One region of the Streptomyces sp. NPDC014801 genome, then DNA from elsewhere that is predicted to be linked to it. Evidence: riboswitches for the same ligand, from Rfam matches in the RefSeq annotation. Region 1 holds a riboswitch; the other holds the start of a gene.
The links. Region 1 has a riboswitch for thiamine pyrophosphate ahead of thiO (glycine oxidase ThiO). Riboswitches for the same ligand answer to the same signal wherever they lie in the genome.
Positions count from the first base shown of each region.

Region 2: it holds a riboswitch for thiamine pyrophosphate, as region 1 does, so the genes downstream of both, ACF1AL_RS30760 (thiamine ABC transporter substrate binding subunit) here and thiO (glycine oxidase ThiO) in region 1, are expected to answer to the same signal.

Region 1 is NZ_JBIBXG010000004.1:239,206-246,770, forward strand. Features, by position in the region: gene ACF1AL_RS10555 (deoxyribonuclease IV) at 1-863, opposite strand, end outside; gene pknB (Stk1 family PASTA domain-containing Ser/Thr kinase) at 957-2,879, opposite strand; gene ACF1AL_RS10565 (thiazole synthase) at 2,992-3,786, opposite strand; gene thiS (sulfur carrier protein ThiS) at 3,790-3,990, opposite strand; gene thiO (glycine oxidase ThiO) at 3,987-5,177, opposite strand; TPP riboswitch at 5,175-5,288, opposite strand; gene ACF1AL_RS10580 (hypothetical protein) at 5,341-5,712, shown strand; gene ACF1AL_RS10585 (NAD(P)/FAD-dependent oxidoreductase) at 5,745-6,974, shown strand; gene ACF1AL_RS10590 (Rv2175c family DNA-binding protein) at 7,062-7,427, shown strand.
Region 2 is NZ_JBIBXG010000013.1:275,497-283,061, reverse strand. Features, by position in the region: gene ACF1AL_RS30780 (LAETG motif-containing sortase-dependent surface protein) at 1-161, shown strand, start outside; gene ACF1AL_RS30775 (maleylpyruvate isomerase family mycothiol-dependent enzyme) at 327-1,124, opposite strand; gene ACF1AL_RS30770 (ABC transporter ATP-binding protein) at 1,149-2,168, opposite strand; gene ACF1AL_RS30765 (ABC transporter permease) at 2,169-3,770, opposite strand; gene ACF1AL_RS30760 (thiamine ABC transporter substrate binding subunit) at 3,815-4,906, opposite strand; TPP riboswitch at 4,981-5,089, opposite strand; gene rlmN (23S rRNA (adenine(2503)-C(2))-methyltransferase RlmN) at 5,114-6,220, opposite strand; gene ACF1AL_RS30750 (hypothetical protein) at 6,535-6,939, opposite strand; gene ACF1AL_RS30745 (NUDIX domain-containing protein) at 7,516-7,565, opposite strand, start outside.

The DNA of each region.
Region 1 (7,565 bases):
CGGAGTTTCTTCAGCCGCTCCACGTCCGCCGCGTGCCCCTCCTTGCCGCCGGGCGTCTCGATGACCAGCGGGACGCCCTCGGTCGCGGGGTGCTCCATCAGCGCGCGGAACGCGTCCTCGCCGATGTGCCCCGCGCCGATGTTCGCGTGCCGGTCCTTGTGCGCGCCGACCACGTCCTTGGAGTCGTTGGCGTGGATCAGCTTCAGCCGGCCCGCGCCGACCGTCTCCACCAGCAGGTCCAGCGTCTGCCCGGCGCCGTGCGGCCCGGTCAGGTCGTGCCCGGCGGCGAAGATGTGGCAGGTGTCCAGGCACACGCCGAGCTTCGGATGGTGCTCCAGCGCGTCGAAGTACGGCCCGAAGTCCCAGGTCCGCGAGCACAGCGAGGCGCCCTGCCCGGCCGTCGACTCCAGCAGCAGGAACGGGTCGTCCTCGTGGGTCAGCTCCTCCAGCAGCGGCAGCATGTGCTCGCGCACCTGCTGCAGCGCCACCTCCCGCTCCCGGCCGCCGGTCGCGCTGCCGGTGTGCACCACCACGCCCAGCGCGCCGATCTCGCGCCCGCGCCGCAGCGAGTGCCGCAGCGACGCCACGGACCGCTCGACGGTCGCCTCGGTGTGGGAGCCGAAGTTGATCAGATACGGCGCGTGGACGTACGCCGGGATCGACTCCGCCGCGCAGGCCGCGCGGAACGCCTCGTCCTGGCGCGGGTTCCCGGCGGGCGTGGCCCAGCCGCGCGGGTTGGCGACGAAGACCTGCACGGTCTCCGCGCCCAGCTCACGGGCGTACGACAGGCCGACGGAGTGCAGGCCGCCGGCCACCGGGACGTGCGAGCCGACGGGGTTGCGCAAGGGGGATGCAGGTGTCACCCGTTCAGCCTGCCATGGGCCCCGGTGCCGCCGGTCACCCGGCGGTGGTGGCCTCCGTCACCGCCGGTGAACGGGAGCGTCGGCGGCCCTCCGTCACCGGATGGTGAGCGTGATCGTCGAGCCCTTCGGTGCCTTCTTGCCGCCGTCCACGGACTGCTTCTTCACCGTGTCGCCGAACAGCCCGAAGAACCCGCGGTCCTCCTTGACCTTGAACCCGGCGTCCTGCAGGGCCTGCTTGGCGTCGTCGACGCTGTCACCGACCACGTCCGGGACCTCGATCAGCTCCGGCCCCTTGGACAGGGTCAGCGTCACCGTGTCGCCCTCGGCGGCCTGGCCGCCGGGGTCCGGGGACTGCGCGGCGACCTGTCCGGCGTCGAACTCGGAGTTCACCCGCTCCGGGGCGACCTTCACCTTCAGGCCGGCGTCCTGCAGCTCGGACCGGGCGTCGGCCAGGTCGGAACCGGTCACGTCCGGGATCTCCACAGGGCTGCCCTTGCTGACGGTCAGCGCGACGGCCGAGCCCGCGTGCCGCGAGGTGCCCGCCTCCGGGTCGGTGCCGATCACCGAGCCGCGCGTCACCTCGTCGCTGAACTCCCGGGTGATCATGCCGGGCTCCAGACCGCTGTCCTTGAGCACCGCGCGGGCCTTGTCCAGCCGGTAGCCCTGCAGATCGGGCACCTTCACCGTCTCCGGGCCCTTGGACACGGTCAGCCGCACCGCGTCGTGGTCGCGGATCCGGGCGCCCGGCTCCGGGTCGGTGCTGATGACCGTGCCCCGCTTCACCGTGTCGCTGTAGGCGTAGGTGACCTTGCCGACCTCCAGACCCGCCTCGTCCAGCCGCTGCCGGGCCTGCTCCTCGCTCTGCGCCAGCAGCGGCGGCACCTTGGTGAACTGCCCGGAGTTGATGTACCAGACGCCCGCGCCCACGCCCAGCACCAGCAGCACGGCCGCGAGCAGGGTGATCAGCCGCCGCGGGGAGCGGGAGGCAGGCCGCGCGGGAGCCGGCGGCGGTGTCTCGAAGCGGCTGGTGCGGTGCAGCAGCGCCGGGTCGTCCTCGTTGACCGGCAGCGGACGCGGCACCGTGAGGGACCGCGGGATCACGCTCGTGCGGTCGTCGGCGTTGTCGTGCTGCGCCGTCAGCGCCTGCGGCGGCAGCGCGTCGAGCTCCTCCTCGCTCAGCCCCGCCCGCGCCTCGCGCACCCGCGCCAGCAGCGCCACCGCGTCGAGCGGACGGGCGTCGGGCGTACGCGCGGTGGCCGCCGCGACCAGCTCGTCCAGCGCGGGTGCCAGCCCCGGCACCTGCTCCGAGGGCGGCGGGACGTCCTCGTGGAGGTGCTTGTAGAGCACCACGGCCGCCGAGTCGCCGTCGTGCGGCTTGCCGCCGGTCAGCATCTCGTACAGCACGACCCCGCACGCGTACACGTCCACCCGCGGTTCGGCGGCGCCCTGGTCGATCTGCTCCGGCGCCAGGTAGGAGACGGTGCCGAGCACCGCGCCCGTGGTGCTGGTGACGGTGTCCACCGAGCGCACCAGCCCGAAGTCGGCGACCTTCACCCGGCCGTCGTCCCCTATCAGGACGTTCTCCGGCTTCATGTCCCGGTGCACGAACCCGGCCCGGTGCGCGGCGCCCAGCGCGGCCAGCACCGGCTCCAGGATGTCCAGGGCGGCTCGCGGCTGCAGCGCCCCGCGCTCGCGCAGGACGTCCCGCAGGGTGCACCCGGCGACGTACTCCATCGCCAGGTAGACGTAGGCGCCGTCGGTGCCCTGGTCGAAGACCTGCACCACGTTGGGGTGCGCCAGCCGGGCGACGGACTTCGCCTCCCGGATGAACCGCTCGACGAAGGAGCCGTCGGCCGCGAGCGTCGGGTGCATCACCTTCAGCGCGAGGACGCGGTCCAGGCGGGTGTCCAGGGCCCGGTAGACCGTGGCCATCCCACCGACCGCGATCCGCGCGTCGACGCGATACCGGCCGTCGAGCACCTGCCCGACGAGAGGGTCCGAGAGGGTCGTATCCACGCAGCGAGTCTACGAGGCACGACCGACACGCCCGCCGTTTCACCCGACCAGAGGGGTGACTGCAGCCGACCTGTGACGCTGCGGAGACCCCGGTCCGGCCGCCAGGGGGCGTCTAGAAGGCGGGGCGCTCCGGGTCGAGCCGGGCGATGCCGTCCGTCGGCGAGGACGCCTCCGCGAAGTGCCGCTTGGGGATGCGCCCCGCCCGGTACGCCAGCCGGCCCGCCTCCACCGCGTGCCGCATGGCCTCCGCCATCACCACCGGCTCCTGCGCCCGTGTCACCGCCGAGGCGAGCATCACACCGGCGCAGCCCAGCTCCATCGCGAGCGCCACGTCGGAGGCGGTGCCCGCGCCCGCGTCCAGGATGACCGGCACACGCGCCTGCTCGACGATCAGCTGGAAGTTGTGCGGGTTGCGGATGCCGAGCCCGGAGCCGATGGGCGAGCCCAGCGGCATGATCGCCGCACAGCCCACGTCCTCCAGCTTGCGCGCCAGCACCGGGTCGTCGTTGGTGTACGGCAGCACGGTGAACCCGTCGTCGACGAGCGTCTCCGCCGCGTCCAGCAGCTCGATCGGGTCCGGCAGCAGCGTGCGCTCGTCGGCGATGACCTCCAGCTTGACCAGGTCGGTGCCGAGCGCCTCGCGCGCCAGCCGGGCCGTGAGCACCGCCTCCCCGGCGGTGAAGCAGCCGGCGGTGTTCGGCAGCACCCGGATGCCGAGCCGGTCCAGCACCGACAGCACCGAGCCGTGCACGTCGGCCTTGACCCGGCGCATCGCCACGGTCGTCAGCTCGGTGCCGGAGGCCACCAGCGACCTTTCCAGCACGTCCAGGCTGGGCGCGCCGCCGGTGCCCATGATCAGGCGGGACGACAGGGCCGTACCGCCGAGGACGAAGGGGTCGTCAGCCATGGTTCAGCCTCCCTGGACGGCGGTCAGGACCTCGACGCGGTCGCCCTCGGCGAGGGCCGTGGCGGACCACTGGGTGCGCGGGACGACGGTCTCGTTGAGGGCGGCGGCCACCCCGGAGGGGGCCGCGGTGAGGGACTTCACGACGGCGTCGAGCGCGGTGCCGGGCTCGATCCGGTGGGGTTCGCCGTTGACGGAGATGTTCATGCGGGCTGCTCCGTGAGGGTGCGTGCGGCCTGCGGGGCTCCTGCCGCGGTGGAAAAGCGCTTCGGGGTGAACGGGCGGGCCTCGTCCGGCAGTTCACCGGTGACGAGGGCGTGGGCGAGGACGTCGCCGGTGACCGGGGTGAGCAGGACGCCGTTGCGGTGGTGCCCGGTGGCCAGCAGCAGGCCGTCCAGCGCGGTCGGGCCGAGCAGCGGCGCGTTGTCGGGGGAGCCGGGGCGCAGCCCGGCCCGGGTCTCGGTCAGCGGCAGCTCGGTGATCCCGGGCACCAGCTCGTGGGCGTCGCGCAGCAGCTCGTAGACGCCGCCGGCGGTCACCGTGGTGTCCCAGCCCATCTCCTCGCTGGTCGCGCCGACCACCAGTTCGCCGTTCTCGCGCGGCACCAGGTAGAGCGCGCCGCCGCGCACCACCGCGCGCACGGTCCGGCTCAGGAAGGGCGTCCCGTGGTCCGGCATGGTCAGCCGCAGGACCTGGCCCTTCACCGGCCGCACCGGCGGCAGCACGTCCTCGGGCACGCCGCCCAGCCGCCCGCTGAGGCTGCCGGCGGCGAGCACCACCCGGCCCGCGCCCAGCTCCTGGCCGTCGCGGGTGACGACGCCGGCCGCGCGTCCGTGCGCGAGCATGAGCCGTTCGGCCCAGGTCCGGTGGAACACCACCCCGGCCCGCTCGCACGCGGTGACCAGCGCGGCCGCCAGCCGCCGCGGGTCCACCTGGTGGTCGCCGTCCACCCGCAGCCCGCCGCGCACCCCCGGCGCCAGCATCGGCTCCAGGCGCCGGCAGTCGCGGCCCGACAGCCACTCCGACTCCAGGCCCGACTGCCGTTGCAGGGCGTGCAGTTCCTTGAGGTGGGCGCGGTCGTCGGCGTCCAGGGCGACGGCGAGCGTGCCGCAGCGCCGGTAGCCGAGGTCTTCTCCGGTGGCCTCGGTCAGCTCGGCCGCGAAGTCCGGGTAGCGGCGAGCGGAGGCCAGGTTGAGGCCGAGCAGGGTCTGCTCGCCGTAGTGCAGTTCGGTGACGGCGGCCAGCATCCCGGCCGCCACCTGGGCGGCTCCGCCGCCGGGCCCGGGGTCGACGACCGCGGTGGTGAAGCCGCGCTGTGCGGCCCGCCAGGCCGTGACCAGGCCGATGATCCCGCCCCCGATGACGAGGACGTCTGACGTACGCGTAGGCGACATGGGCGTCCAGCCCCTCCCTTCGCCGGCATGACCCGGATCAGGTTCGTACGGTCGGAGGCCGTCCCAGCCTCCCTCTCAGCCCGGTGCGTCCGGGCTCCCGCGAGTGCTTTACGGTGGCCACCCTAGCCCGTGCCGCTGTGTGTCTGTAAGGGAGCCTTCCGTCATGACCCGGTCCCTCGACGGTCTCGTCCTCGCCCCGGTCGCCGACCAGGCCCCAGGTCAGGTGGGCACCCGCACCCGGTTCGCCTACCACGAGCGCGAGGGCCGGATCTGGGCCGAATACGCGGGCGGGGACGTGGTGCGCGGGTATCTCGTGGGCACCCGGGACGGGGACCGGCTGGACTTCCGGTACGTCCAGCTGAAGCAGGACGGGACGACCTCCTCCGGCCACTGCGCGTCCACGGTCGTGGAGCTGCCGGACGGGCGGGTGCGGCTGGAGGAGACCTGGGAGTGGGAGTCCCAGGAGGGCAGCGGCACGAGCGTGGTGGAGGAGCTGCCCGCGCATGTGGAGCAGCTCACGGCGCAGGACCGCTGACTGACGGTCTGTCAGGTGTCTATGGTGATCAGGTGAGCGAGCAGACGCAGCAACGGGGCACGTCACAGACGCGGCGCGTGGTCGTCGTGGGCGCGGGCATGGCCGGGGTGCAGACCGCGGTCGCCCTGCGCGACCAGGGCTTCACCGGCACCGTCACCCTGATCGGCGCCGAGCCCCACCAGCCCTACGACCGGCCGCCGCTGTCCAAGGCCGTGCTGCTCGGCACCGCCGAGGGCTCCGCCTTCGACGTCGACTTCGACGCCCTCGGCATCGAGCTGCGGCTCGGCTGCGAGGTGCTGGGCGTCCGCCCCGCCGACCACGAACTGGACACCGAGGCCGGCCCCGTCGCCTACGACGTCCTCGTCGTCGCCACCGGCGCCGAACCGGTCACCCTGCCCGGCGCCGAGGGGGTGCCCGGCGTGCACCTGCTGCGCACCCTGGACGACGCCGAGCGGCTGCGCCCGGTGCTGGAGCGGCAGCACGACATCGTGGTCGTCGGCGCCGGCTGGATCGGCGCCGAGTTCGCCACGGCCGCGCGGGAGGCGGGCTGCGCCGTCACCGTCGTCGAGGCCGCCGACCGCCCGCTCGCCGGGGCGCTGCCCGCCGAGGTCGCCGCGCCCATGACCGCCTGGTACGCCGACGCCGGTGCCGAGCTGCGCACGCACACGCGCGTGGCGGCCGTCGAGCCGGGCAGCGTGGTCCTCGACGACGGCACCCGGCTGCCCGCCGGCGCGGTCGTCGTCGGCATCGGGGCGCGGCCCGCCACCGGCTGGCTGGCCGGGTCCGGCATCGCGCTCGGCACGCACGGCGAGGTGCTCGCCGACGCGCACCTGCGCACCTCGGTGCCGGACGTGTACGCGGTCGGCGACTGCGCCTCCTTCCCCTCCGCCCGCTACGGCGAGCGGCTGCTCGTGCACCACTGGGACAACGCCCTGCAGGGCCCCCGCACGGTCGCCGCGAACATCGCCGGCGACACGCCCGCCGCCTACGACCCGGTGCCCTACTTCTGGTCCGAGCAGTTCGGCCGTTTCGTGCAGTACGCCGGGCATCACACCGCCGCCGACCGCATCCTGTGGCGCGGCGAGCCGGACGGCCCGGCCTGGACGGTGTGCTGGCTGCGCGACGACCGGCTGGTCGCCCTGCTCGCGGTGGGCCGCCCGCGCGACCTGGCCCAGGGGCGGCGGCTGATCGAGGCGGGCGCGCGGATGGACGCACGGCTGCTGACGGATCCGGCCAGGCCGCTGAAGGCCGCCGCGGCCTGAGCCGCCCGGGGGGTGTCGTCCCAGGCGGACGGCCCGGCTGGACGGCCCCGGCTTCCGACTGTCAGTGGCAGATGGCAGGCTTGTTCCGTGACCGAGATTGACGCAAAGATCGATGCTCTCGTCCCCGCCTGGCTCACCCTTCCCGACATCGCCGAGATGCTCGGCGTCGAGGTGACGCGTGTCCGGCAGCTGGTCAAGGAGGGCCAGCTCATCGCCGTACGCCGTGGGGAGAACCGCGCGCTGCACGTCCCCGCCGCCTTCATCGACGGGGACAAGGTCGTCAAGGGCCTGGCCGGGACCCTGACGCTGCTGCGGGACGACGGGTTCACGGTCGAAGAGATGATCGAGTGGCTCTTCACGCCCGACCCGACCCTGCCCGGCACCCCCGCGCAGGCGCTGAGCGAGAATCGCGGCACGGAGGTGAAGCGCCGCGCCCAGGCGCTCGCCGTCTGATCCGTACAGGCTGAACACCGTCCGACGTACGGGCCGCGGCCGCGCAGGCCACGGTCGCGGACGGGTGCGGCCCGCGACCGCGGCCCGCATCCGTCCACCGGCCCGCCCTGCCGCGGCCCGTACGGCACGGACTTCCGC
Region 2 (7,565 bases), on a different contig from region 1:
GCAACGCGCCGTCCCCGGCGGCCGGTGACTCCAACCTCGCCGAGACCGGTGCGAACTCCAACACCGGCCTGATCGCCGGCGTCGCGGGCGCCCTGGTCGTCCTCGGTGGCGGTGCCGTGTTCTTCGGCATGCGCCGCCGCGGGGCCAAGAGCGGCAGCTGAGCTCAGCGCCCACCCGCACCACGGCCCGTCCCCTTGCGGGGGCGGGCCGTTCGTGTGTCAGGGGCGGGCCGTTCGTGTGTCAGGGGGCGGGCCGTTCGTGTGTCAGGGGGCCGGGGGCGGCAGGCGCGGCGCGCCCGCCCCGCGGGCCGGCGGGGAGGGCGCCGGTCAGCCGAAGCTGGCGCGGCGCAGCCAGAACTCCAGCAGCTCACGCTCGCCGAGGATCTCCAGGCCGGGCGTGTCCAGGGGGATCCGGCGGTAGAAGGCGAGCAGGACGTCGGTGAGCGGGCCGCGCAGCGCCACCGTCGCCTTCTCGTGCCCGCGCCGCCAGCGCACGCCCTCCTCGGCGAGCTCCACCAGCCACTCGGCGTTCAGCCCGGCCGGGGCGTCGGTGGCGTGCAGATGGATGCTGCGCCCGTCGCCGCGCAGGTCGGCCGCCGCCTCGTGCACGCCCGCCCGCTGGATGAACTGCACGATCTGCAGCCATTCGTCGATCGCGTCGGCGGCCACCTCGGGGGCCAGTGCGTAGGACAGGCCGGCCGTCAGGGTCGCGTCGGCGCGGTGGACCGCGACCTCGTGCGTCATCCGGCGGGCCCAGAACCCGGCGGTGGACTCGCCGTTCCACGCCCACACCGGGGCGTCCGGTCCGGCCTCGCGCAGCGCCTCGGTCACCAGGGCGGCGGCCTCGGTGAGCCAGGCGCCCAGCGCGGCCGCGTCACCCGTGGCGTCCGGTCCGGCGGTGTCGGGCACCTTCTCCCAGGGGATGTTCTCCGTGGCGCGGGTGCGCACCAGCTGGTCGGTCCAGCGCAGGGCGCGTCCCACATGCCGTACGAGCTCCTCCAGCGACCAGTCCGGGCAGGTCGCCACCGTGGCGGCCGGATCGGCGCCGGAGGCCAGCACCGCCGTCAACTGCTCGGTCTGGACGGTGATTTCGTCGCAGTAGCGCTCATACGCGAGTCGGCTCATGCGGCCACCCTAGGTGGCTCATGATCACCCGAGCACCACGATTTCGGCCACGTCGAAGGTGACGCCCACCGTGTCGCCGACCTCGGGCGCCTCGCGGAGCGCGCAGGCCGCCTCCAGGCGGGGGGCGTCCTCGGGCTGGAGGTGGACGGCCACGTGCGTGCCCCGGAAGGTGCGGGCGGTGACCGTGCAGCGCAGGCCGTCCGCCGCGTCGGCCAGCCGGACGCCGGACGGGCGGACCAGCAGGTCGCGCGGCCCCTGCGGGGAGCCGTCGGGCACCGGCAGCTTGCCCCAGGGCGTGTCGGCGGCCTCGCCGGCGACGTTCGCCTCCACGACGTTGTCGAAGCCGAGGAAGCGGGCGACGAACGCGTCCGCCGGGTGCTGCCAGACCTCCAGCGGCGTACCGGACTGGGCGATCCGCCCGTCGCGCATCACCACGACCCGGTCGGCGAGGGCGAACGCCTCGCCCTGGTCGTGGGTGACGGCGAGCACGGTGGTGCCCAGCCGGCCGAACAGCTCGCGCAGTTCGACGACGAGGCGTTCGCGCAGCGAGCGGTCCAGCTGGCCGAGCGGTTCGTCGAGCATCAGCAGCCGGGGCCGGGGCGCGAGGGCCCGGGCGAGCGCGACGCGCTGCTGCTCACCGCCGGAGAGCGCGCCGACGGCCCGCCGCCCCGCGCCCGGCAGACCGACCAGGTCCAGCAACTGCCGTACCCGCTCGCTCTGTTCACTCTTCGCCGTACCGTGCATGCGCAGCCCGAAGGCGACGTTCGCGGCCACGTCCCGCTGGGGGAAGAGCTGGTGGTCCTGGAACATCAGGCCCACGCCCCGCTTGTGGGCCGGCACCTTCGCCTGGTCGCGGCCGTCGAGCAGGATCCGCCCGGCGTCCAGCGGCTGGAGCCCGGCGACCGCCCGCAGCAGCGTCGACTTGCCGCTGCCGCTGGGCCCGAGCACGCACACCACCTCGTGCTCGGCTACCTCCAGGTCCACGGCGTCGAGCACGACCCGCTCGCCGAAGCGGACGGTCGCGGCGTCGAGGCTGAGCAGCATCTAGAACTCCCCCGTCCGGTCGGGCACGCGCAGGCTCTCCAGGACCAGCAGCGCCACGGCACACACCACCATCAGAATCGTCGACAGGGCCATCGCCTGCCCGTAGTTGAGATCCCCGGGCCGCGACAGCAGCCGGGCCACGGCCACCGGCAGGGTCGGGTTGTCGGGCCGCGCGATGAACACGGTCGCGCCGAACTCGCCCAGCGACACGGCGAACGCGAACCCGGCGGCGATCAGCAGCGCCCGCCGCACCATCGGCAGGTCCACCTCCCGCCACACCCGCCACGGCGACGCCCCGAGCACGGCGGCCGCCTCCCGCAGCCGTCCGTCCACCGCGCGCAGCACCGGCAGCATGGTCCGTACGACGAAGGGGACGCCGACGAGGGCCTGGGCGAGCGGCACCAGGATCCAGGAGCTGCGCAGGTCCAGCGGCGGAGTGTCCAGGGTGATCAGGAAGCCGAAGCCGACGGTCACCGCGGACACGCCGAGCGGCAGCATCAGCAGCGCGTCGAAGCCCCGCACCAGCCGTCCGGCGTCCCGGCGGGTCAGCGCGGCGGCGGCGAGCGCGCCGATCAGCAGGGCGATGCCGGTGGCGGCGACGGCGTACTCGAGGGAATTGCCGATGGCCTCGATGGGCGGGACGAGGAAGGTGTTGCCGTCCTGGCCGGTCAGCGCCCGGTAGTAGCCGAGGCCGCCGTCCAGGGAGCGCTGCACCAGCACCGCAGGCGGCAGCACGAGCAGCGCGGCGATGGTCAGCAGCACCCCGGCGAGGAGCGCCCACTGCCCCGCGCCGCGCGGCCGGCGGGCCGTGGTCGCCGCGTCCACCAGCTTCAGCGCGCTCTCCCGGCGCCGTACCGTCCAGGCGTGCACGGCGAGGATCGCGCCCACCGCGGCGAACTGGACGATCGTCAGGACGGCGGCGGTGGACAGGTCGAAGACGTCGGCGGTCTGCCGGTAGATCTCCACCTCCAGGGTGGAGTAGGCGGGCCCGCCGAGGATCTGGACGATGCCGAAGGAGGTGAAGCAGAACAGGAACACCATCAGCGCGGCCGCCGCGACGGCGGGCGCCAGCGCGGGCAGGGTGACCTTGCGCCAGGCGGTGAAGCGGGACGCGCCGAGCATCCGGGCCGCCTCCTCCTGCCGCGGGTCGAGCTGCGCCCACAGGCCGCCGACGGTGCGTACGACGACGGCGTAGTTGAAGAAGACGTGGGCGAGCAGGATCGCCCACACGGTGGTGTCCAGCCGTACGCCCCACAGGTCGTCGAGCAGCCCGCCGCGGCCGACCAGGGCCAGGAAGGCGGTGCCGACGACGACGGTCGGCAGCACGAACGGCACGGTCACCACGGCCCGCAGCAGCCGTTTGCCGGGGAAGTCGAAGCGGGCGAAGACATAGGCGCCGGGCAGCGCGAGGAGCAGGGTGAGCCCGGCGGAGACCAGCGCCTGCCAGGTGGTGAACCACAGCACGTGCCGGATGTCGGACTGGCCGAGCACGTCGGTGAGCCGGCCGAACTGCCAGGCCCCGTCGACCTTGAGCCCGCGGGCGACGATCGCGGCCACGGGGTAGGCGAAGAACACGGCGAAGAACGCGACGGGCAGGGCCATCAGCCCCAGCCGCGCCGCGCTCCCCGCGCGGTTCGTCCGGCGGACTACTTCAGTACGAGCGAGGTCCACTGCTTGACCCACTGGTCACGGTGGTCGGCGATGGCGCCGGGGGCCATGGTCTCGGGGTCCTTGGCCGCGGGGCCGTACTGGGTGAACTCGGCAGGCACCTTGGCGCCGTCGAGGACCGGGTAGACGAACATGTTCAGCGGCATGTCCTCCTGGAACTCCTTGGAGACCAGGAAGTCGATCAGCGCCTTGCCGCCCTTGGTGTTCTTGGCGTTGCTCAGCAGACCCGCGAACTCGATCTGCCGGAAGCAGGTGCCGGCCGCCACACCCGTGGGCGCGGTCTTCGGCTGCGGCTTGGCGAAGACGACCTCGGCGGGCGGGGAGGAGGCGTACGACACGACGAGCGGCCGGTCGCCCTTGGCCTTCTTGCCGCCGGCCGAGCCGGAGAACTCCTGGTCGTAGGCCTGCTCCCAGCCGTCGACCACCTTCACGCCGTTGGCCTTGAGCTTCTTCCAGTAGTCCTGCCAGCCGTCGTCGCCGTACTTGGCGGCGCTGCCCAGCAGGAAGCCGAGGCCGGGCGAGGAGGTCGCGGCGTTCTCGGTGACCAGCAGGTTCTTGTACTCGGGCTTGACCAGGTCGTCGAAGGTCGCGGGCGGGGCCAGCTTGTGGTCGGCGAAGTACTGCTTGTCGTAGTTGACGCAGATGTCGCCGTAGTCGATCGGGGTGACCCGGTGCTTGGCCTGGTCCAGCTGGTACTGCGCCCCTATGGAGCCGAGCCCCTTGGCCTGGTACGGCTGGAAGAGGCCGTTGTCCAGGGCGCGGGAGAGCAGGGTGTTGTCGACGCCGAAGAAGACGTCGCCCTGCGGGTTGTCCTTGGTCAGGATGGCCTTGTTGACGGCCTGCCCGGCGTCACCGCTGGTGAGGACGTGGACCTTGTATCCCGACTGCTTCTCGAAGTCCGCGAGGACGTTCTTGGACACGGCCCACGAGTCGTGGCTGACCAGCGTGACGGTCTTGGACTCGGCGGACGTCTTCTCGCTGCCGCCGCCCGACGACCCGCACGCGGACAGCGTGACGAGCCCGAGGCCGACCGCGACGACCGTGGCCTTCTTGGTGATGCTCACTGACATTCCTCCTGGAGGGACCAGGAAGAGACGCGGCCCTGCCCGGGACTCCTCACGGTGTCCCGGGCAGGGCGCAACAGCTCGAGTGATGACCGATCTCCCTACCCAGAATGACCTGGGCGAGGTTCGGAGGGTCTGCGGCCCTGTCCGCCGCACTCTCAGCGCTGTGGCGCTCCCCTGTCGGAATATGTAGATGTACTGACGCCAGTCAGATTACCGCTCGGTGGCGGCGAGCTGACCACACGCCCCGTCGATCTCCTGACCCCGGGTGTCCCGGATGGTCACCGGTACACCATGCGCGGCGATCGCCTCGACGAACGCCTTCTCGTCCTCGGGCCGGGAAGCCGTCCACTTGGACCCGGGCGTCGGGTTCAGCGGGATGAGGTTGACGTGCACGGGCTTGCCCTTGAGCAGCCGGCCCAGCCGGTCCCCGCGCCAGGCCTGATCGTTGATGTCCCGGATGAGGGCGTACTCGATGGACAGCCGCCGCCCGCTCTTCTCGGTGTACTCGAACCCGGCGTCGAGCACCTCGCGCACCTTCCACCGCGTGTTCACGGGGACGAGGGTGTCGCGCAGCTCGTCGTCGGGGGCGTGCAGCGAGATCGCCAGCCGGCACTTGAAGCCCTCGTCCGCGAACCGGTGGATCGCGGGCACGAGCCCCACGGTCGACACGGTGATGCCGCGCTGCGACAGCCCGAGCCCGTCCGGCGCCGGGTCGGTGAGCGCGCGAATGGCGCCGACGACCCGCTTGTAGTTGGCGAGCGGCTCACCCATGCCCATGAAGACGATGTTGGACAGCCGCGACGGGCCGCCGGGGATCTCCCCGTCGCGCAGCGCCCGCATGCCCTCCACGATCTGGTGCACGATCTCGGCGGTGGACAGGTTCCGGTCCAGCCCCGCCTGCCCCGTGGCACAGAACGGGCAGTTCATGCCGCATCCGGCCTGCGAGCTGATGCACATGGTGACCCGGTCCGGGTACCGCATCAGCACGGACTCGACGAGCGTCCCGTCGAACAGCCGCCACAGCGTCTTGCGGGTCGTCCCCTCGTCCGTCGACAGATGCCGTACGACGGTCATCAGCTCGGGAAACAGCGCCTCGCGCAGCTTGTCCCGCGCACCGGCGGGGATGTCGGTCCACTGCTCCGGCTCGTGCGCGTACCGCGCGAAGTAGTGCTGCGACAGCTGCTTGGCGCGAAACGGCTTCTCCCCGATCTCGGCCACGACCGCCTTGCGCTCGGCAGGCGAAAGATCGGCAAGATGCCGCGGCGGCGTCTTGGCACCGCGCGGCACGACAAAAGTGAGTTCTCCGGGCTTGGGCATGATGCATCCAGTGTCGCAGATCGACTGGCGTGGCCTGGGGCTGTCGGCTGCTACGACTGTCGGTAGTGGTCGTCACCGGTCGCCGCTGAGCGGCCTCGGACGGCCCAGGGACGGCCCAAAGTCGAGCGTTGCCACCTGGCATAGCGGGCCCAGCCAGCGACAAAGCAGACCTGCTGGACCGCGCATCGCGCTTCCGCCGGCCGGGCAGGCTGCCACCTTTGGTCTGCCCAGAGACACCGTTCACCCAAATTCACCAGGCGACCACTGGACAGTGCTGATTAAGCCCGATGCGAGTACCGGTAGCGGCGTGGTGTTCAGAAGCCTCCGGTGGCTCGCAAGTCCTTCAACACCTGCTCCCGATACTCCGGGCAGTAGACCGTCACGCCTATGGTCAGCAGCTCGTTTGCGTCCTCTTGCATCATCCCCCAGTCCCGCCCCGCTGGATACAGGTCCGGGCCGCTGAGGCTGAACATGTACCCAACGCTGTGCCCCAGGGCTAGTTCGTCGCACCACTTCGGCGGGAAAGCAAGGAGTTCCTCATCCGCCGGATGCCGCTCGGTATACGGCAGACTGGCGGCCGACTTGAGGTAGCGGCCCTCCTTGCTGCCCGTCGGCGTAGCCTTCGGATCGGCAGCGACGTAGCGACCTGTGTCTCTGCTTCCACAGGCGGTGACGCTGGCAAGCAAAACGACGGCCAGCACGATGGTAAAGCGACGCATGGTCCCCCCCAGGATCTGTGGTGCTGATGACCATCATGCGCTGGCTGGATGCGCCGTCCGGGCGCTGTGCTCGTGTTGTGACCTGTGCCCCGCGATGGAAGCCACCTCAGCCCACCACTCTCTCCAGCTCCCATCCCGTCCGCCGTCGACCCACACACCGTGGAGCGGGCGTGGTCCATGGCGTCCAGGTGGAGCGCGCCACTGTACGAACGACCTGGACGCCATGGGCCGCGTCTGCTCGGCTTTGCCTGGGTCGACGGCGGACGGGATGGGAGCTCCCCGCGCACGCCACCCACGGAGCCGCAGTCGGCGACGGCGCCCCCTCCATCCCGGTGCCGGCCGATCCCCCGCCGGAGGCATTGTTCTGACCTGGACCGCGCATGCGGTGATCGACCCATGGCCGTCGGCCCTATCCACACGTGGGCGCGCGTCGGCGCAGCGCGGGCGGAGCGGGCCGAAGGCAGGAGCGTCGCCCGCAGCGGAGCCGGGAAGCGCGCCCGGCGGAGCGGAGCGCAGCCGGGGCTTGATGAGGTAGAGAAACCTGTAACAGCTTGCTGGCCCGGAGTCCGGAAACGGCTAGGCCGCCGGCGTCGCGGGGACTTCGCCGTGCTCGAGGTAGATGGGTG